2 regions of the Plantactinospora sp. WMMB334 genome follow, and region 2 is predicted to be linked to the other one. Evidence: predicted binding sites of a transcription regulator. Region 2 holds the regulator's gene; the other holds the start of a gene.
What was found. The regulator HrcA, encoded in region 2, represses chaperone genes, less so after heat shock. The targets are predictions, from matches to a motif close to GGTTNGCACNCTCNNNNNGAGNGTGCNAACC.
Positions count from the first base shown of each region.

Region 1: a site for HrcA is predicted at 4,999-5,029, ahead of groL (chaperonin GroEL). Genes of this name have one in related genera too.

Region 1 is NZ_JBMHME010000002.1:7,799,196-7,809,146, reverse strand. It holds gene ACN27G_RS33890 (GNAT family N-acetyltransferase) at 1-384, shown strand, start outside; gene ACN27G_RS33885 (cation:proton antiporter) at 381-1,619, opposite strand; gene ACN27G_RS33880 (S1C family serine protease) at 1,732-2,793, opposite strand; gene groL (chaperonin GroEL) at 3,126-4,748, opposite strand; gene ACN27G_RS33870 (cold-shock protein) at 5,586-5,789, opposite strand; gene ACN27G_RS33865 (GNAT family N-acetyltransferase) at 6,242-6,769, shown strand; gene paaN (phenylacetic acid degradation protein PaaN) at 6,815-8,488, opposite strand; gene ACN27G_RS33855 (GNAT family N-acetyltransferase) at 8,574-9,590, opposite strand.
Region 2 is NZ_JBMHME010000002.1:5,193,404-5,203,354, forward strand. It holds gene ACN27G_RS22130 (glycoside hydrolase family 3 C-terminal domain-containing protein) at 1-1,357, shown strand, start outside; gene ACN27G_RS22135 (16S rRNA (uracil(1498)-N(3))-methyltransferase) at 1,421-2,164, opposite strand; gene dnaJ (molecular chaperone DnaJ) at 2,223-3,359, opposite strand; gene hrcA (heat-inducible transcriptional repressor HrcA) at 3,449-4,468, opposite strand; gene ACN27G_RS22150 (DUF4870 domain-containing protein) at 4,749-5,480, shown strand; gene hemW (radical SAM family heme chaperone HemW) at 5,536-6,759, opposite strand; gene ACN27G_RS22160 (enoyl-CoA hydratase-related protein) at 6,777-7,586, shown strand; gene ACN27G_RS22165 (hypothetical protein) at 7,755-8,615, shown strand; gene ACN27G_RS22170 (phytanoyl-CoA dioxygenase family protein) at 8,973-9,875, shown strand.

The sequences.
Region 1 (9,951 bases), 2.6 Mb from region 2:
CCGGCCGACGTGGCGATGCTCACCCGGTTCGCCCGGTCGACGTTCGGCGGCAGTTGGGACGCCGAGCTGCTGCACTCGATCGGCAGGGAGGGCGCCGGCTGCCACCTTGCCGTGCGTACGGCCACTGCCGACGGCACACCGGAGTTGCTCGGCTTCGCCGCGTACGGCTCGTCCCGGCCGAGCTGGTTCGGGCCGATGGGCACCGCGCCGGCCGCGCAGGGCATGGGGATCGGCGGTGTGCTGCTCCGTCGGTGCCTGCGCGACCAGCGGGCGGCCGGACACCTGCGGGCCGAGATCGGCTGGGTCGGCCCGGTGCCGTTCTACGCGGCCAGCGCGGATGCGCGGATCGAGCGGGTGTTCTTCCTCTACCGCAAGCAGCTCTAGCGCACATCGCAAGCAGTTCTGGCGCTGGGTCGGCGCTGCGGCTGCGACAGTCCCGCGTAGCGACGCCGGCCGGGCATGGCGGTGACCCCGTGCACCAGGGTGCTGGCGGCGACCACGAGGGTCCCGACCGCCCAGAGGTTCGGGTCACGCACGCCCTCCTCGTGGCTGTAGCTCAGGTAGAACAGGGCCGAGACGCCGATCGGCCCGAACCAGCCGAGGAAGAGCGTGTCCCGCCAGGGGAGACGCAGGGCCGGGTGCAGCGCCAGCGCCACCGGCAGCCGGCGCAGCAGCAGCACCGCCGCCGGGAACGCCAGCGCGGCCCAGCCGAGGTCCAGCCACCCCCGCCACGGCAACTCCGCGCCGAGCAGGAAGAACAGTGGCAGTACGAGGTAGCGGGTGAGCGAGTCGTCGAGCCTCTGCTGGGACACCCGGGAACGGCTGTCGATGACGGCGTTGTAGGCCAGACCGGCGACGAAGACCGCGAGAATCCCGTCCGTGTACGCCAGCCTGCCCACGCCCAGGACCGCGACGGCGAGTACCAGGGCGAAGATCAGCAGTGACCCACTGTCCACCTCCTCGCGGCTCATCGCCCCGCGGACCGCCCGCCCGGCGACGTAGCCGGCAACCAGACCGATCAGTGCCGCCCCGAAAACCCCCCAGAGCACCTCCGCGAGCCGCTGGCTCCAGCTTCCGCCGGTCGTCGCGGCCAGGGCGACGACCACGAACGTGAACGCCAGTCCGTCGTTGCCGCCGGACTCGGCGCTGATCACCTGCCGCAGACGCGCGGGCAACTGCCGCGCGGCCGGGCCGCCGGAGACCACGCTGGCGGCGAGCACCGGATCGGTCGGGGTCAGGCACGCGCCGAGCAGTGCGGCGAGCGCCACCGGTAACCCGAGCAGCCACCAGGCGAGCCCTGCGGTGAGTACCGCCATGCCGAGCATGCCGGCGGTCAGCAGCACGGTCACCGGGCGCAGCACCGAGCGGTATCCCGCGACGGGAAAGCGCAGCGCCACCGCCATCAGCGAGATGGCGAGCAGCACCCGACCGATCTCCAGCGTGAGTCCGGTGACGGCCGGGTCCGGGATGTCGACCAGATTGGTCACCGGGCCGGCGAGTACGCCGAGGAGCAGCGCCAGCAACGGTTCGCTGACGGGCGCCCGGCGAATTCCGGCGGACCAGAAGGCCAGGAGCACGGCGAGCGAGCCCACCAGGGCGAAGCTGGTCATCAGGAGCATGGACGGCGCGCTACCCACACGTCCGTCGCCCTACACGCGCGACCGTGGACGCCGAACCGCGCGTGGGAAGTGACTGCACCGGGGTCGGTGAAACGCCGGGCCCCGGGTGGCGCTACCGGGTCACCGCAGTCGGCGTGACCGTGGTCTGCCGAGCCTGGCCGTCCCGCAGATAGCTCAGTGGTACCCGATCGCCCGGCTCGACGCCGCGCAGCGCCCCGAGGAACTCCTCCAGGGTGCCGATCCTCTCACCGGCGAGGTCGGTGACGATGTCCCCCGGACGCAGCCCGGCACGGTCCGCCGGTGCGCTGGCCTCGACATCGCGGACCAGCACCCCTCGGTCGGTGCCGGCCCTCAGCGAACGGGCGATCTCCGGGGTGAGCCGGGCGACCGCGACTCCCAGGTAGGGCTGGGTCACCTTGCCGTCGTCGAGCAGGTCGTCAGCGACGTCGATGGCGGTGGCGGCGGGGATGGCGAACCCGATCGAGACCGCCCCGGTCGACGGCGGCAGGTAGGCGTCGTTGATGCCGACGACCCGCCCCTGGATGTCGGCCAGCGCACCTCCGGAGTTGCCCGGGGAGATCGCGGCGTCGGTCTGGATCAGATCCACCATCGCTGCGCTGGACTGGCCGGCCGAGCCGGGGATCTCCCGCCCGACTCCGGAGACCACGCCGGAGGTGACGCTGTTCAGGAAGCCGAGCGGGCTGCCGAGCGCGAGTACCGGTTCCCCGGGGGCCGGCAGGTCGGTGCGGAACGGTGCCGGTGGAAGGTCGGTACGGTCCGCCCGCAGCACCGCGAGGTCGGTCACCGCGTCGGCGGCGACGACCTTGGCGGCCACCCGGTCACCGCTGGCCAACGCCAACTCGACCTCCGGCCGGTCCCCGACCACGTGCTCGTTGGTCAGCACCAGGCCGCCGGCTCGGAACACCACGCCGGAGCCGAGGGACTGGCCGGACCGCACCGTGACGACCGAGGGTTGCAGGCGGGCGACCACCGCCGGCAATCCCGATGCCGGTACGGCACCGGCCGGCTGCGGTGGGGCTCCGCTCCCCTGTGCCGTGGCCGGGGCGCCTCCCGCCCCGGCCGGCGCGTCTCCCGGCTGCTGCTCGGTGCAGCCGGCGAGACCGGCCGCCAGCAGCACGGCTACGAACGGGGGCAGGAGGCGGCTGGTGGGCACGAGGCGCTCCTTCCGGCCAGCGGGGCGCTGCCGGTCCGCCGGCGCACCTGGCGGGTGGTGGTCGACCGCACCGACGGCGGCGCGGCCGGAGGCTCAGACCGGCCTCCGATTCCTCCGCTCTACCCCCGCGCTCTCCGGTGAAACGCCGGCTGGGAATCGGGCGGCGACGGGCACCGGCGGACGCCGGTGCGGACGCCGCCACCGGACATCCGAGCCGTTGCCGACATGCGAGCGGCAGCCGGACAAGAGGAAGGAGCAGCCGGACGCAGCCGGACAAGAGGAAGGGGGCGGACCGCTGACGCGGCCCGCCCCCTTCGACGTGGAGCGTGGACTCAGAAGTCCATGTCCCCGCCGCCCGGCGCAGCCGGGGCGGCCGGGGTCTTCTCCGGCTTGTCCGCCACCACAGCCTCGGTGGTCAGGAACAGGGCCGCGATCGACGATGCGTTCTGCAGCGCCGACCGGGTCACCTTGGCCGGGTCGATGATGCCGGCCTGGAGCAGGTCGACGTACTCACCGTTGGCCGCGTTGAGGCCGTGCCCGGCGTCCAGGTTGCGGACCTTCTCGACCACGACGCCGCCCTCGAGGCCGGCGTTGACGGCGATCTGCCGCAGCGGGGCGTCCAGCGCGATCTTGACGATCTGCGCACCGGTCGCCTCGTCGCCGGCCAGGTCCAGCTTGTCGAAGGCGGTCTTGCCGGCCTGCACCAGCGCGACGCCACCACCCGGGACGATGCCCTCCTCGACGGCGGCCTTCGCGTTGCGCACCGCGTCCTCGATGCGGTGCTTGCGCTCCTTCAGCTCGACCTCGGTGGCCGCGCCGACCTTGATCACCGCAACACCGCCGGCCAGCTTGGCCAGGCGCTCCTGCAGCTTCTCGCGGTCGTAGTCGGAGTCGCTCTTCTCGATCTCGGCGCGGATCTGGTTCACCCGGCCGTTGATCTGGTCGGCGTCGCCGGCACCGTCGACGATGGTGGTCTCGTCCTTGGTCACCACGACCTTGCGGGCCCGGCCCAGCATGTCGAGGCCGACGGCGTCCAGCTTGAGGCCGACCTCCTCGCTGATCGGCTGGCCGCCGGTCAGGATGGCGATGTCGCCCAGCATGGCCTTGCGGCGGTCACCAAAGCCGGGAGCCTTGACGGCGACCGACTTGAAGGTGCCCCGAACCTTGTTGACCACCAGGGTCGCCAGGGCCTCGCCCTCGACGTCCTCGGCGATGATGGCCAGCGGCTTACCCGACTGCATGACCTTCTCGAGGATCGGCAGCAGGTCCTTGACCGTCGAGATCTTGCTGTTGACGATCAGGATGTACGGGTCGTCGAGCACGGCCTCCATCCGGTCGGGGTCGGTCATGAAGTACCCCGAGATGTAGCCCTTGTCGAAGCGCATGCCCTCGGTCAGCTCCAGCTCGAGCCCGAAGGTGTTGCTCTCCTCGACGGTGATGACGCCTTCCTTGCCGACCTTGTCCATCGCCTCGGCGATGATCTCGCCGACGCTGGTGTCCCCAGCCGAGATGGAGGCGGTGGAGGCGATCTGCTCCTTGGTCTCGACGTCCTTGGCGAGCTTGCTCAGCTCCTCCGAGACGTTCGCGACCGCGGCCTCGATGCCCCGCTTCAGGGCCATCGGGTTCGCGCCGGCCGCGACGTTGCGCAGGCCCTCGCGGACCAGCGCCTGGGCGAGGACGGTCGCCGTCGTCGTGCCGTCACCGGCGACGTCGTCGGTCTTCTTGGCGACCTCCTTGACCAGCTCCGCGCCGATCTTCTCGTACGGGTCCTCGAGTTCGATCTCCTTGGCGATGCTCACACCATCGTTGGTGATGGTCGGAGCGCCCCACTTCTTCTCGAGTACGACGTTGCGGCCCTTCGGGCCGAGCGTCACCTTCACGGCGTCGGCGAGGGTGTTCATGCCCCGCTCAAGGCCGCGGCGCGCCTCCTCGTCGAACGCGATCATCTTGGCCATACGGCGTTGTCCTCCTGGACACTCGCGGCCACCGGGAACCTTGCCGGCCCCGGACGTGCCGCCTGATTACGCACCTTCGGACGTCACTACGGCACTGGCGGACGGGGTCGCCGGCACCGAGGCGCCCGCTCGACTCCGTCGCGCTGTGCGACAGTGACGTCCGTCGGCCGGGCCGGACAGCCCGCGACGACCGGCCATGTGCCGCGCACCTGCTTGCGCAGGTCCACGACCGTGGCCCTACCGCCCCGACCTTTGGCACTCACGATGTGCGAGTGCCAAACACTTGTTTAGCACTCTCCCCTGCCGAGTGCAAGCGGCTGGGCCAGTAGAGCCGGGTCAGCTCGGGCAATTCGTGGCCGCCCGGAGCGCACGTCACGGCCCCGCCGACCCTCCATCAGGCGCGAAGGGCGGGCCGGCAGGGCGGGCCGGCAGGGCGGGCCGGCAGGGCGGGCCGGCAGGGCGGGCCGGCAGGGCGGGCCGGCAGGGCGGGCCGGGCGTCAGCGACGGACGGAGTGAGAGAGGGCGGGCGCCACGTTCCTGGCGTGGCAGCGCCGCGCACGCGACCGTCCGCACGCATGCCCCATCCGCGCTCGCCGCATGGCGGTCCGCACAGCTCGGACAAAGGACACCCCAAGCGGACGGAAAGCTCGGGATCCGGAAATCAGGGATCGAATTCCTCTGCCCCGGGAAGAGCCGGCCACACGGCCCTTCCCGGACGCGCGGCCAAACCGGATCCGACGGGCGTCGTACCGGCGGCCTGCGCCCGGGGTGGGCCTAACGTCCGGGTGACTGAAGAGAGGAGAGGTCCGTGAGAGCTACGGGCGCTGGCCCGGCAACTCAGGCGATGACCCGGACCTTTTCCGCCTGTGGACCCTTCTGGCCCTGGGCGATCTCGAACTCGACGCGCTGACCGTCGTCAAGCGCCTTGTAGCCGTCCATCTCGATGGCGGAGAAGTGGACGAAGACGTCCTGCCCGCCATCGACGGCAATGAAGCCGTAACCCTTTTCGCTGTTGAACCACTTCACGGTGCCCTGCGCCACGGTGCACTTCCTTACTTCGGTCGCGTCGGAGCTGCCCGAGCTCCGGCGACGACATAGCCTGCCGAGGCCGCCGACTCGTTTTCCCCTAATGGATCATGTGATGATCGGATCCCACGAATCGAGCGGCCGAACCCGCACCGTACACCAAGGTCGGGTCGCAGCGCACTAGTCCAAAACGGTCACCGAGCGGGCAACCGGGCGATCGCTTTCCACCCTCTCACCTATTGGCGACCGTCGTTGCCCAGGTCACCGGCTATGCGCAGAAACCTGCAGGGCTCCGTTACCCGCCGAAACTGGTCGCCGTACGGCGTGCGACCATGACCGACGTGCCGGCTCCCACCCCGCAGACCGCCGCCGATCCGGACTCCGGGCCCGCCGCCGGCCGCGCCGGGACGGCTCCTCCCCACCGGGCGGCCGGTACGGTCGATTCCGGACCCCGCGGCGGCCTCGACCTGCCGCCGGTCCGCCGGGTACGCCCCGCCGACGCCGCCCGGGTCCGGGCAATACGGCTGGAAATGCTCGCGGACTCGCCGCTGGCCTTCCTGGAGACGGTCGCCGACGCGGCGGCCCGGCCGCACGCCGAGTTCGCGGCCCGGATCGCCGGGATGTCGACCGGCCCCAGGATGGCCGCGTTCGTCGCCGAGGTGGACGGCCGGATCGTCGGGCACGCCGGCGGGCAGGTGGTGCCCGACGACCCCGGGGTCACCGTGGTCTTCGCCGTGTACCTCACCCCGGCCTGGCGGGGCAGCGGGCTGCTGGCCGCCCTGGTCGACGCGGTGGGCGCCTGGTCGGCGGCAGCCGGCCGGCCGGAGCTGCTGCTGGAGGTCGTGGTCGGCAACGACCGGGCGGTACGCGCCTACGAGCGGCTCGGATTCGTCGACACCGGCGCCCGGGTACCGCACCCCGTTCTGCCCACGCTCCGCGAACTACAGATGCGCCGCACCGCCCGGCCGGACGTCGCCCCCGCCCACCCCGGTTAGGAAGGGGCCCTTCTTCTACAGAAAACGATAAGCGGGGGCCCTTCCTTACAGGTGTCGGCGGGCCTGGACCACGCGGAAGCGGTTGGCGACGTAGGCGCCGTCGGTCAGTGCCGCGTTCGCCGCCGGGTTGGCGCCGCTGCCGTGGAAGTCGGAGAACGCCGCCGACTGGTTGACGAAGACGCCGCCGGTGAGGTTGCCGGAGAGGTGCACCCCGGTTTCGATCGCCACCGTCTCGGCGGCGTCCAGCACGGCGGGGTCGGTGGAGTAGACCGAGGCGGTCAGTGCGCCCCGCTCGGCGACGGTCCGGCGCAGGATCGCCAGGCTGTGCGGGGTGGAGTCGGTGGCGACCACGAACGAGATCGGCCCGAACCACTCCCGCCCGTACGTGCCGATCTCGTCGGCGCCGAGCTTGGCGATCAGCGGCGTACGCACCACCGCGCCCGGGTAGTTCGGGTGCTCGACCGGCCGGGACGGCAGCACCGGCTCGCCGACACCGGCGATCTCGTCGAGCCGGGAGAGCACCCCGTCGTTGACGATCGCGCCGGTCAGCTCGACCGCGCGGGCCGGGTCGCCGGTGAGCTTGCCGACCGCTCCGGCGATGCCGGCGGCGACCTCGTCGACGCTCTTGTGCCCCTGGTCGGTGGCAATGCCCTCGCGCGGCATCAGGATGTTCTGCGGAGTGGTGCACATCTGTCCGCTGTAGAGGGTCAGCGAGAAGCCGATGTTGCGGCACATCCCGGCGAAGTCGTCGGTCGAGTCGACCACGATGCTGTTCACGCCGGCCTTCTCGGTGTAGACGGCGGCCTGCCGGGCGTTCGCCTCCAGCCAGTCGCCGTACTCGGTGGAGCCGGTGAAGTCGACGATCCGCACCTCGGGGCGGAGCGCCAGCGTGGAGGCGAGCCCCTCGCCGGGCGCCTCGGCGGCGAGCAGGATCAGGTTGGGGTCGAAGCCGGCCTCGGCCAGCACCTCGCGGGCGTACCGGACGGTGATGGCGAGCGGCAGCACGGCCCGGGGGTGCGGCTTGACCACGACGGGGTTGCCGGTGACAAGCGAGGCGAAGAGCCCGGGATAGCTGTTCCAGGTCGGGAAGGTGTTGCAGCCGACCGCCAGCGCCACGCCGCGCGGCACCACGTGGAAGGTCTTGGTCATCCGCAGCGGGTCACCCCGGCCGGCCGGCTTCTCCCAGGCCGCCGTCGCCGGGTGCCGGGTCATCTCCTGGTACGCGTAGGCGAGCGCCTCCAGCGCCCGGTCCAGGGCGTGCGCCCCGCCGGCCTGGAACGCCATCACGAAGGCCTGCCCGGTGGTGGCGTGCACCGCGTGTGCCAGCTCGAAGATGTTGGCGTGCAACCGGGCGAGAACCTCCAGGCAGACCCCGACCCGGGTCTGCGGGCCGGCGTCCCGCCAGGCCGGCAGCGCGGTCGTGGCGGCGGCCAGCAGCACCTCCGGGTCGGCGTGCGGGTAGCTCACCCCGAGGTCGATCCCGAACGGGCTCGCCTCGGTGCCCACCCAGTCGCCGGTGCCGGGCTGGTCGAGCGGGAACTTCCCGCCCAGGTACGCCCGGTAGGCGGCCTCGCCCTCGGCGGCGGCGGTCTCGCCGTAGACCCGAGGGCTGGGTGACTCGGGGTACGCGGACCAGTAGGACCGTTCGGTGATCGCGGTCAGCGCCCGTTCCAGGGTGTCGGTGTGCCGGGCGAAGAAGGGGTGCGGGGTCTCCGTCATCCCGCCATCATGCCGCACCGGACCGGCCCGCCCCAGCCTCCCGCCTGCTCCGGGACGGCGCTGGTCGGCCGGTGGGCGGCACCGCTCAGAGGGTTGCCTGCCAGGTGTTGAGCCCGGCGACGGCACGGAAACCGAGCGCCTCGTTGATCGAGATCATGTAGTCGTTGCTCGCCGCGTTGAAGGTGTCGATGACCCGCAGCGCCGGCTCGTGCTCCCGGATGTGCCGCAGGTTGTCAATCTTGATCACGGTGCCGAGCCGGTGCCCCCGGTGCCCCGGTTCGACCAGGGTGATCTGTTGGAAGGCGTGCCAGTCGCAGCCCTCGTTCATGCTGATCGCGGTCCACGCCACCAGGCGGCCGGTCGCGTCGTGCCGGGCGGCGCTGCTGTACCACTCCAGTCCGCGCGCGCGGTGCACGGCCTCCATCTCGCGCAGCCGGGGCACGTCAGGGCTGGCCGGCTCCCAGGTGAGGTCGCCGATGGGTGCGTCCTCGATGAGCCGGCTGTCCAGGTAGGCCACGTCGGCGGCGTACTCCTCCGGGGTGTCGCCGCGCCAGCGCACGATCGAGTAACCCCCGGCCCGGGCCATGCCCTCGGTGAAGAGGCGGTCGAGTGCCGGTTCGTCGAGTGCGGTCAGGTCGAGCCGGCGGCGTACGTCGGCCAGGGCCGGCCGGGCGCCCATCGCGGCGGCGAAGGCGTCGCCGGGCATCGTCGCGGCGGCGTCCGGGTTCATGTTGACGACCTCGCCGATGACCCGCTTGCGCCCCAGGTCGCGGAGCATCCGCACGGCGTACTCGTAGAGCGCCCGCCCGACGCCGCGGCGGGCGTAGCCGGGGTGGACCACGAGCGCGAGACTCGCGTTCTCCCGGTTCTCCAGCTGCGGCAGCATGACGTTCAGATAGCCCACCGGCACGCCGTCGAGGTAGCCGAGCGCGGGACGTTGCTCGTCGCCGGGCCACCCCTGGCGGAGCCCGACGACGAAGCGCCGCCGGGAGGCCGGCGGCATGTCCGGCTGGACATCCGCCCGCACGGCGGCCTCGATCTCGTACGCCCGCTCCACGGCGGCGGTGTCGTCGACGTCCAGCGGAGTGACCACGATGTCCATGGTGTGGAGCGTGCCGGTTGCACGACGCGGGCGCGACCGAATATCGACGAGCCCGTCACCGGCGTTGCTGGATCGGCGTTGACCCCGAGAGCGGGCGGGGACACCGGCCGGCCCGGGAAGAATTTGGTCGGGAGGGGCGCCCGCACAACGCCTCCGGCGTTGGGTCGTAAGAGCTTAGAAAGTCTACGGCGGTGCGCCCTCCCGCACGGAGCATCTTGCGTCCTGCAGATGCGGGCGTCAAGCCCTCGACCGCGTGTTTTCGTCACGGGCGGCAAAACCACAGCTACGCACCGCATCCGCACCGCCGGAAATGACGCTCGTCGGAGGAGTCCCTAAAGTTTCACCTGCAAGTTGCACGTGC
Region 2 (9,951 bases):
GCTGGACCGGGCGACGGTGCGCTGGATGGGCGACCTGCCGGAGGGGCTTTCCCTGGCCGAGCTGGCCAGCGTCGAACTCGCCGCCACGCACACCCCGCTGGCCGGCGGCACCGCCCGGCTCGCGGTCGAGGGTTTCGGGTTCTTCACCCTCACCGTGGACGGCACGGAACTCTTCGACGGCCCGCTCTACGACCCGGCGGAGGAGCCCGGCACCGTCTTCCGGGCCGGCATCGAGCGCCGGTTCGAGCTGCCGGTCCGGGCCGGCGAGCCGGTCGAGGTGCGGCTCACCCGCCGCATGGTCGGGGGCGAGCATCCCGGCTTCGTGTCGTTCACCCTCGGGCACGCCGAGCCCGTCCCGGCCCCGCCGGGCGGGACCGGCGACCCGGCCGACGCCCTGCTCGACGAGGCGGCTCGGGTGGCTGCCGACGCCGACGTGGCGGTGGTGGTGGTCGGCACCACCGAGGAGGTCGAGTCGGAGGGGTTCGACCGGAGCACGCTGGCGCTGCCCGGCCGGCAGGACGAGCTGGTCAGCCGGGTCGCGGCGGCCAATCCCCGGACGGTGGTGGTGGTCAACTCCGGCTCGCCGGTGCTGATGCCCTGGGCCGACGAGGTGGCCGCGATCCTGCTCACCTGGTTTCCCGGCCAGGAGGCCGGGGTGGCACTCGCCGACGTCCTGCTCGGGCGGGCGGAGCCCGGCGGGCGGCTGCCCACCACCTGGCCGCGCCGGGCCGAGGACTGCCCGGCGCTGGAGACGACCCCGGTGGCCGGGACACTGGAGTACGCCGACGACGTCTTCGTCGGCTATCGCGGCTGGCGCGCCGAGCCGCTCTTCCCGTTCGGGCACGGGCTCGGCTACACCGTCTGGACCTACGACTCGCTCACGGTAGAGGCAGGACCGACGGGATCCGCGGGACCGGCGCAACCGACAGGACCGACAGGATCCGCAGGACCGGCGCGACCGACGGAACCGCCGGGATCCGCAGGACCGGCACGACCGACGGAACCGCCGAGATCCACGGCACCGGCACGACCGACGGAACCGCCGGAACCGGATCGGCCGGACGGACCGGTCGCGGTGGTCACGCTCCGGAACGTCGGCTTCCGGCCGGGCCGCGAGGTGGTGCAGGTGTACGTCGGCCCGGAGACCGCCGATCCGGACCGCCCGGTCCGCTGGCTCGCCGGCTTCGCCGCTGCCGAGGCCGCTCCCGGCGAGACCGTCACCGTCCGGATGCCACTCCCGGCGCGGACATTCCAGGTCTGGGAGCCGGACGGCTGGCGGACCCGCCCCGGCCGCTACCGGATCGAGGCGGCACACGACATCGCCGACATCCGCCTGACCAGCACCACCGACATCTGACGGACGTTAGGAGGGGGCCCTTCTTCTACAGAAAACGATAAGAAGGGGCCCTTCCTTGCAGCTTCACCAGCGGCCGAGGCGGGTGGCGAGGAGGGCGAGCGCGGCGACCCCGGCGGTGGAGGTACGCAGCACCTCGGGCCCGAGCCGGACCGGTACGGCACCGGCCGAGGTGAGCGCGGCCAGCTCGGCCGGGGAGATCCCGCCCTCGGGCCCGACCACCAGCACGAGATCGCCGGAGCCGGGCAGCTCGGCGGTGCTGAGCCGGGCCTCCGCCTCCTCGTGCAGCAGGAAGCCGGCGGCGGCTCCGGTGATCCGGCGGGCGACGGTCCGGGTCGGCTCGGCGGGTGCCTGTGGCGTGCCGGCGACCGCCGGCAGCCAGGGCCGGCGCGCCTGCTTGGCCGCCTCGCGGGCGGTGGCGACCCAGCGCTCGCGGGCCCGGGTGCCCCGGTCACCGCGCCACTGCACCACCGAGCGCTCCGCCGCCCAGGGCACGATCTCGTCCACCCCGACCTCGGTCATCGCCTGCACCGCCAGCTCGGCCCGGTCGCCCTTGGCGATCCCCTGGACGACGACGAGACGCGGGTCGGGCGGCTCGGCGTACCGGCGGACGGTGACGGAGGCGGTCAGGGTGCCCCGGCCGACGGCGGTGACCACGGCGGCGACCGTGCCGCCGCGCCCGTCGGCGAGCAGCAGCTCCTCGCCGGTACGCAGCCGCTGCACCGTCGCGGCGTGGTGCCCCTCCGGACCGTCGAGGGTGACGACGTCGCCCGGCGGCAGCGACTCGACCAGGAACAGCGGCGCGCTCACGGCGAGGAGGTTAGCGGGTCGTCCGGCCGGCGCGGGCGACCGGCCGGACGGGGCCGGGTCAGCCGTGGCCGTTGAAGGCGTCGCGCATCCGGGAGAAGAAGCCGCCCTGCTTGGTCAGCTCGGCGACCTCCTCGCCCCGGGTCTTGGCGAACTCGCGCAGCATCCGCTCCTGCTCGGCGTCGAGCTTCGTCGGGGTACGCACGTCGAGGTGCACGTAGAGGTCGCCCCGGCCGGTGCCGCGCAGGTGCGGCACGCCCCGGGCCCGCAGCCGCAGCGTCGAGCCCGGCTGGGTGCCCGGCTTGACGTCGACCGGCTCCTCGCTGTCCAGCGTCTTGATGGTCAGCCGGGTGCCGAGCGCGGCGGCGGTCATCGGCACCGTGACCCGGCAGTGCAGGTCGTCGCCCTTGCGGGAGTAGACGTCGTGCGGACGCTCGTGGATCTCGACGTAGAGGTCGCCGGCCGTGCCTCCGCCGGGGCCGACCTCGCCCTGCTGGGCCAGCCGGATCCGCATGCCGTCCTCGACCCCGGCCGGGATCTTGACGGTCAGCGAGCGGCGGGTACGCACCCGGCCGTCCCCGGCGCAGGTCGGGCAGGGGTGCGGGATGACGGTGCCGTAGCCCTGGCAGACGGTGCACGGCCGGGACGAGACGACCTGGCCGAGGAAGGTGCGCTGCACCGACTGCACCTCGCCGCGCCCGCCGCACGCCTCGCAGGTGGCGAGGTGGGTGCCGGGGGCGGTGCCGGCGCCGGAGCAGGTGGTGCAGAGCACGGCGGTGTCCACCGCGATCGGCGCCTCCACCCCGAACGCCGTCTCCGGCAGGTCGAGTTCGAGCCGCAGGATCGCGTCCGCACCCGGCCTGGTCCGCGGGCGCGGCCCCCGGGAGCCGCCGGCGGCGCCGAAGAACGCGTCCATGATGTCCTGGAAGCCGACGAACGGGCCACCGGCACCGCCCGGGCCGGCGCCGGGCCCGGCGCCGGGGGCCAGCGGGTCGCCGCCGAGGTCGACGATCTGCCGCTTCTGGTCGTCCGAAAGGACTTCGTACGCGGCGTTGATGTCCTTGAACTTCTCGTGTGCCTCCGGATCCGGATTCACGTCCGGGTGGTACCGCCGCGCCAGCTTGCGGTAGGCGCGCTTGATGTCGTCGTCGGAGGCGTCCCGGCTGATGCCGAGAATCCCGTAGTAGTCCTTGGCCACTGCGTTCCGTGTCCTCATGTCTGTCTCGCGTTACCGTCCGCCGGTCGTCGTCAGGTGGGTGTGGTGGTCTCGTCCGGTGAGCTTGGTGGTCACTGCGCCAGCACGTCGCCGACGTAGCGTGCCACGGCCCGCACCGTGGCGATGGTGCCCGGATAGTCCATCCGGGTGGGCCCCAACACGCCGAGCCCGCCGACGATGGTCGTACCCGGACCGTATCCGGTGCTGACCACCGAGGTGGCCCGAAGGTTGTCGATCTCGTTCTCGTCGCCGATCCGGACCTGGAGCGTGTTCGGCTCCACCTCGCCGATCAGCTTGAGCAGGATGACCTCCTCCTCGAGCGCCTCGAGGATCGGCCGCAGCGAACCCTGGAAGTCGAGCAGGCCACCCCGGGTGAGGTTGGCGGTGCCGGCCAGCGCGATCCGCTCCTCGTGCCGCTCGACCAGGGTCTCCAGCAGGACGGTGGCGAGCGTGGTCATCGCCGGGCAGAGCCCGGGGACCGCCTCGTCGACCAGGGCCTGGACCAGGGGCGGGGTGTCGGCGAGCTTCCGGCCGCCGAGCCGCTCGTTGATCAGCCGGCGCAGCTCGGTGACGTCGTCGGCGCTGATCGGCGTGGGAAGCTCGACCAGCCGCTGCTCCACCCGGCCGGTGTCGGCGATCATGACGAGCATCAGCCGGGTGGTGGAGATCGGCACCAGTTCCAGGTGCCGGACGGAGGAGCGGGCCAGGCTCGGGTACTGCACGACGGCGACCTGCCGGGTGAGCTGGGCGAGCAGCCGGACCGTACGGTGCACCACGTCGTCGAGGTCCACCGCGCCGACCAGGAAACGCTCGATCGCCCGCCGCTCGGCCGGGGTCAGCGGCTTGACCCGGGAGAGCCGGTCCACGAAGAGCCGGTAACCCCGGTCGGTGGGGACCCGGCCGGCGCTGGTGTGCGGCTGCCGGATGTAGCCCTCCTCCTCCAGCACGGCCATGTCGTTGCGGACGGTGGCCGGCGAGACACCGAGCTGGTGCCGCTCGACCAGGGCCTTGCTGCCGACCGGTTCCTGGGTGGCGACGTAGTCCTCCACGATCGCGCGCAGCACGTCGAGCTTGCGGTCGTCGAGACCCATCCTCACCTCCCTGCGACGTCCCGGCCCCGGCTGGGCGAAACGACCGGGGCGACCACGACGGTCGGGCCACGGAACCCCCTGGCACTCGACTGTAGCGAGTGCCAGTCTACGACCAAGGCGTACCCGACGCGATGATCGTTTGGATGGGCTATCCGAACCCGGACAACAGGCTTGCCCGCACACCCTACCCCGGCGGGCCTAGCAGGTACGGTCGGCCGTTGTCCAGACTCAGTCCGGCGGGTGGGTGGCGTCACTTGTCCCCGCCCCCTACCGTGACCGCATGACTGAACCACCTCGCCCTCCTGGTGAGTACGGCGGCCAGCCCCACGATCCGACCGCCCCGATGTCTCCGGGCTCGTACTCGACGCCCGGCGAGGGATATCCTCCGCCGCCCCCGGCACCCGGGTACGGCGCCTCCGACACTCCCCCGCCGACCTCCGGCGGCGGCACATACCCGACCTCCGGCGGCGGCACATACCCGACCTCCGGCGGCGGGACGTACCCCACCTCCGGCGGCGGCTACCAGCAACCCGGCGGCTATCCACCGGGTGGCGGCTACCCCCCGCCCGGTGGCGGTTACCCGCCCCCCGGTGGCCAGCCCCCGGGCGCCGGCTACCCCGGTGCCGGCTACCCCCCGCCCGGCAACCCGTACGGCAACCAGTACGGCGGCCCGGCCCCGGCCGGCTACGCCAACAACGACGAGAAGACCTGGGCCCTGATCGCCCACTTCGGCGGCATCGTGGTCGGCTTCATCGCCCCCCTGGTGGCGCTGCTGGCCAAGGGCAACGAGTCGCCGACCGTCCGCGCCCACGCGGTCGAGGCGCTCAACTTCCAGATCACCTGGGGCATCATCTCGATCGTCTCGCTCATCGTCGGCACCTGCACGGTCGTGCTCATCTTCCTGCCGTTCATCGCCTGGGTGGTGGTGCTGGTCTTCTCGATCATCGCCGGCATGAAGGCGAACGAGGGCGTGCTGTACCGCTACCCGATGACGATCCGCATGGTCAAGTGAAAGGAAGGGGCCCTTCTTATCGTTTTTTGTATATGAAGGGCCCCCTCCTAACGGATCAGGGCAGCAGGTCCCGGGCCACGGCGTCGGCGAGCAGCCGGCCGCGCAGGGTGAGTACGGCCCGCCCCGCCTCGTACGCGGACCCGTCCAGCAGACCCGTGCCGCGGGCCCGGGCGGCGCCCGCCCGCCCCTGGTCGTCGAGGGTGGCCAGCGGCAGCCCGGTGGCGAGCCGGATCCGCAGCAGCACGTCCTCCGTCTGCCGCTCCTGCGCCGACAGCACCTCCCGGGCCTGTCCCGGCGAGGATCCCACGCCGAGCCGGGCGGCGTAGCTCGCCGGATGCTTCACGTTCCACCAGCGGACCCCGCCGACGTGGCTGTGCGCGCCCGGCCCGAGACCCCACCAGTCGCCGCCGGTCCAGTAGAGCAGGTTGTGCCGGCAGGCAGCGGCCGGCGTCCGGGCCCAGTTCGACACCTCGTACCAGGAGAAGCCGGCCGCGTGCAGCGCCGCCTCCGCGGCCAGGTAGCGGTCCGCCGCCACGTCGTCGTCCGGGTACGGCAGCTCGCCGCGCCGCATCCGGGCGGCCAACCGGGTGCCGTCCTCGACGATCAGGGCGTACGCGCTGACGTGGTCCACGCCCGCCGCCAGCACCGCCGCCAGCGACGCCGCGAAGTCCTCCGCGCGCTCTCCCGGCGTCCCGTAGATCAGGTCCAGGTTGACGTGCGCGAACCCGGCGTCCCGGGCCTCCCGGGCGGCCTCGGTCGCCCGGCCGGCCGTGTGCCGGCGGTCGAGGATCGCCAGCACCGCCGGGGTGGCCGACTGCATGCCCAGAGAGATCCGGGTGTAGCCGGCGGCCCGGAGTTCCTTGAGCGAGGCCGGGGTCACCGATTCCGGGTTCGCCTCGGTGGTGACCTCGGCGTCGGCGGCCAGCCCCCAGGTCCGGTCGATGCCGTCCAGGATCCGGGCCAGGTCGTCCGGGGGCAGCAGGGTCGGCGTGCCCCCGCCGACGAAGACCGTGTCGACCCGGGGCGGCGGCCGGCCCGCCAGCACCCGGGCGGCGAGGGCGAGCTCGGCGAGGACCTGGTCGGCGTAGCCGTCCCGGCCCGCCGCACCGCCGAGTTCGCTCCCGGTGTACGTGTTGAAGTCGCAGTAGCCGCAGCGGCTGGCGCAGAAGGGCACGTGGACGTAGACACCGAAGCCGCGGTCGCCGACCGTGGCCAGGGCGGCGTCGGGCAGCGTCCCGTCGACGGGTACGGGCTCACCCGCTGGGAGCAGACCAGGCATGGGACTAGTGTGCCGCCATGACCTCACCACCCGATCCGCTCGTCCGGGTCTCCACCACGCACGGCGTGACGACTCTCACCCTGGACAGCCCGGACAACCGCAACGCCCTCTCCAGTGCCCTGCTCGGTCAGCTGCTCGACGCGCTGGGTGCGGCGGCGGCCGACGACGACGTCCGGGTGGTGGTGCTCTCGCACACCGGGCCGGTCTTCAGCTCCGGTGCCGACCTGAAGGAGACGGCGGCGGCGTACCGCGAGGGCACGGTGCCGGTGGCGATGCTGGGTGACGTGCTGGCGGCGATCTGGGAGTGCCCGAAACCGGTGGTGGCCCGGGTCGGCGGGCCGGCCAGGGCCGGCGGCCTCGGCCTGGTCGCGGCGGCCGACATCGCGATCTGTGCCCAGGAGGCGACGTTCGCCTTCACCGAGGTACGGCTCGGGGTGATCCCGGCGGTGATCTCGGCGACCGTGCTGCCCCGGCTGCAACCCCGGGCCGCCGCCGAGCTCTACCTGACCGGGGACACCTTCGACGGGCGCCGGGCGGCCGAGATCGGGCTGGTCACCACGGTCACCACGGCGGAGGCGCTGGACGAGACGGTCGCCTCATACTGCCTGGCCCTGGTCCGGGGTGCGCCCGGTGCCCTGGCCGGCGCCAAGGAGCTGCTCAGGGCGGCGGCCGGGCGGCGGTACGACGCCTCGGCGGAGAGCTTCCGGACCGACCTGGCGCGGCTGCGCGACCTGTCTGTCCGGTACTTCCACTCCGAGGAGGGCCGCGAAGGCGTCACCGCGTTCGGCGAGAAACGGGCCGCTCGCTGGGTACCTCCGGGAAGCTGACCGCCGCACCGGCCGGACGGCGTTCGTAGCGGCCGAGACGGCGTTCGTAGCGGCCGAGACGGCGTTCGTAGCGGCCGAGACGGCGTTCGTAGCGGCCGAGACGGCGTCGGCAACCGCTCCGGAACTTTGGGGCGCCGACGTAGGCTGTGTCCGACTATCGAGCAGGGGGTGGCGGTGCAGAATCGGGGCATGGTTGCGGCGGGCCTGGCGCTCGCGGCGGTCGCCGGCTTCGGCCTCTACCTGGGCTCCCGCGAGGTCCGGCCCAGCCTGCCGATACCGGGCGCGGCGCCCGGCTGTGTGGTCGAGGCGGACGGGCGGGTCAAGCTGAACGCCGAACAGATGGCGAACGCGGCGACCATCGCCGCCGTCGGCGTCCGACGGAACATGCCGGAGCGGGCCGTGGTGGTGGCCCTGGCAACCGCCTTCCAGGAGTCCCGGCTGCGCAACCTGGCCGGCGGCGACCGGGACTCGATCGGTCTGTTCCAGCAGCGGCCGAGCCAGGGCTGGGGCAGGCCGGAGCAGATCCGGGATCCGCGCTACGCCGCGACCAGGTTCTACAACGCGCTGAAGAGGGTCCGCGGCTGGGAACAGATGGAGGTCACGGTCGCGGCGCAGAAGGTGCAGCGGTCGGCGTTCCCGCGCGCCTACCAGCAGTGGGCGGACGAGTCGGAGGTGCTGACCCGGGCCCTGCTGGGCAACGCCACCGGCGCGGTGGCCTGCACGGTGGGTCGGCAGCCGGCGATGCGTGGCGACGCGGCCGCCGCCGCGCTCACCGCCGGGCTGAAGCTGGACTGGGGCCGGCTGGAGACGTCGGCTCCGGTGGAGTCGGCCGGGCTGGCGGTGCCGACGACGGACCCGCGGGTGGGCTGGCGCTACGCCCACTGGCTGGTGTCGCACGCCGACGATCACGGGGTGAAGGCGGTGCGCTTCGGCGACCTGCAGTGGACGGCGGACGGCGGGGCCTGGTCACGGGTCGAGGGCGTGACGCCGACGCCGCACCAGGTGGTCGCCGAGGTCTTCGCGGACTGAGGCGAGGTCTTCGCGGACTGAGGCGAAGGCGGACCGGACCGAGCCGAGGGCGGACCGGACCGAGCCGGAGGCGCCCCGGACCGAGCCGGAGGCGCCCCGGACCGATCAGGCGTCGATCTCGTTGCACGCCTGCGGTTTCGATAACCCGCAGTGATTGCACAAACGGGCAAAGAAGGATCTAGTCCCCAGTTTCTCGACCCTACGTTCACCTTGGGTGATGCTCCGACTTCCCTGCGTACCTCTGGACGATCTACGTCGACGCGCCGGCCGAGCGTCCGGATGCGGGCCTTGCGGAGAGGGTTACGATCGGCAGCCTGTGTGTTCAGAAAGTGTTTCACCCTATGGGGAGGGGAAGCGGTGTTCGACTACGGCGGCCTGACCGGATACGAGCCGATCAGCGACACGGATCGCAAGGAGTTCCACGAGCAGGGCTTCCTGTTGCTCCGCAACGTCCTGACCGAGGATCACCGTGCGGCCCTGGAAGCGGCGGTCGACCGGGTCTACGCCGAGGAGAAGGCGGCCGGCAACACCACCAAGGACGGCACCCTGCACCTGCTGGGTTTCCTGGAGCGTGACGAGCTCTTCGGCGACCTGCTCACCCACCCGATCGCGTTCCCCTACATGTGGGGCCTCGCCGGGTGGAACATCTACACCCACCACAACCACCTGGACGTCACGCCACCGGCGCTGGAGCCGGAGAAGCCCTACTGGGGCTGGCACCAGGACGGCTACCGGCAGAACTCGGACCCGGAGACGATGGATCCGAACGTGCCCCGGCCGATGTTCTCGCTCAAGGTCGCGTACGTGCTCTCCGACCTGTCGGAGAAGGGGCGGGGAGCGACCAAGGTCATCCCGGGCAGCCACCTCTGGAACTCGCTGCCGCGCCCGGCCGACCTGACGGTGCACAACCCCGACCCGGAGGGCACCGTCGAGATCACCGCCAACCCCGGCGACGCCTTCATCTTCGACCGGCGCCAGTGGCACTCCCGGTCCACCAACCTCTCCGCCATCACCCGGAAGATGCTCTTCGTCGGCTACACCTACCGGTGGATCCGGCCGCTCGACGAGCTGCACCCGGACAAGGACGGCACCTGGTACCAGAACCGGACTCCGGTGCAGCGCCAGTTGCTCGGCGAGGGCACGCACACCGCCAACTACTGGGGCATCAACTGGAACGGGTACGTCGACGACGAGATCCCGCTGCGCAAGGAGCTGAAGGAACGCGGCCTGCTCGACCGCAGCATCCCCTGGCTCCGCTGACCCCCGGATCGACCGGTCCCGCCCCCCCGACGGGCGCGGGGCCGGTCGATCGCTACCCCGCCGGCCCGCGCCGGCA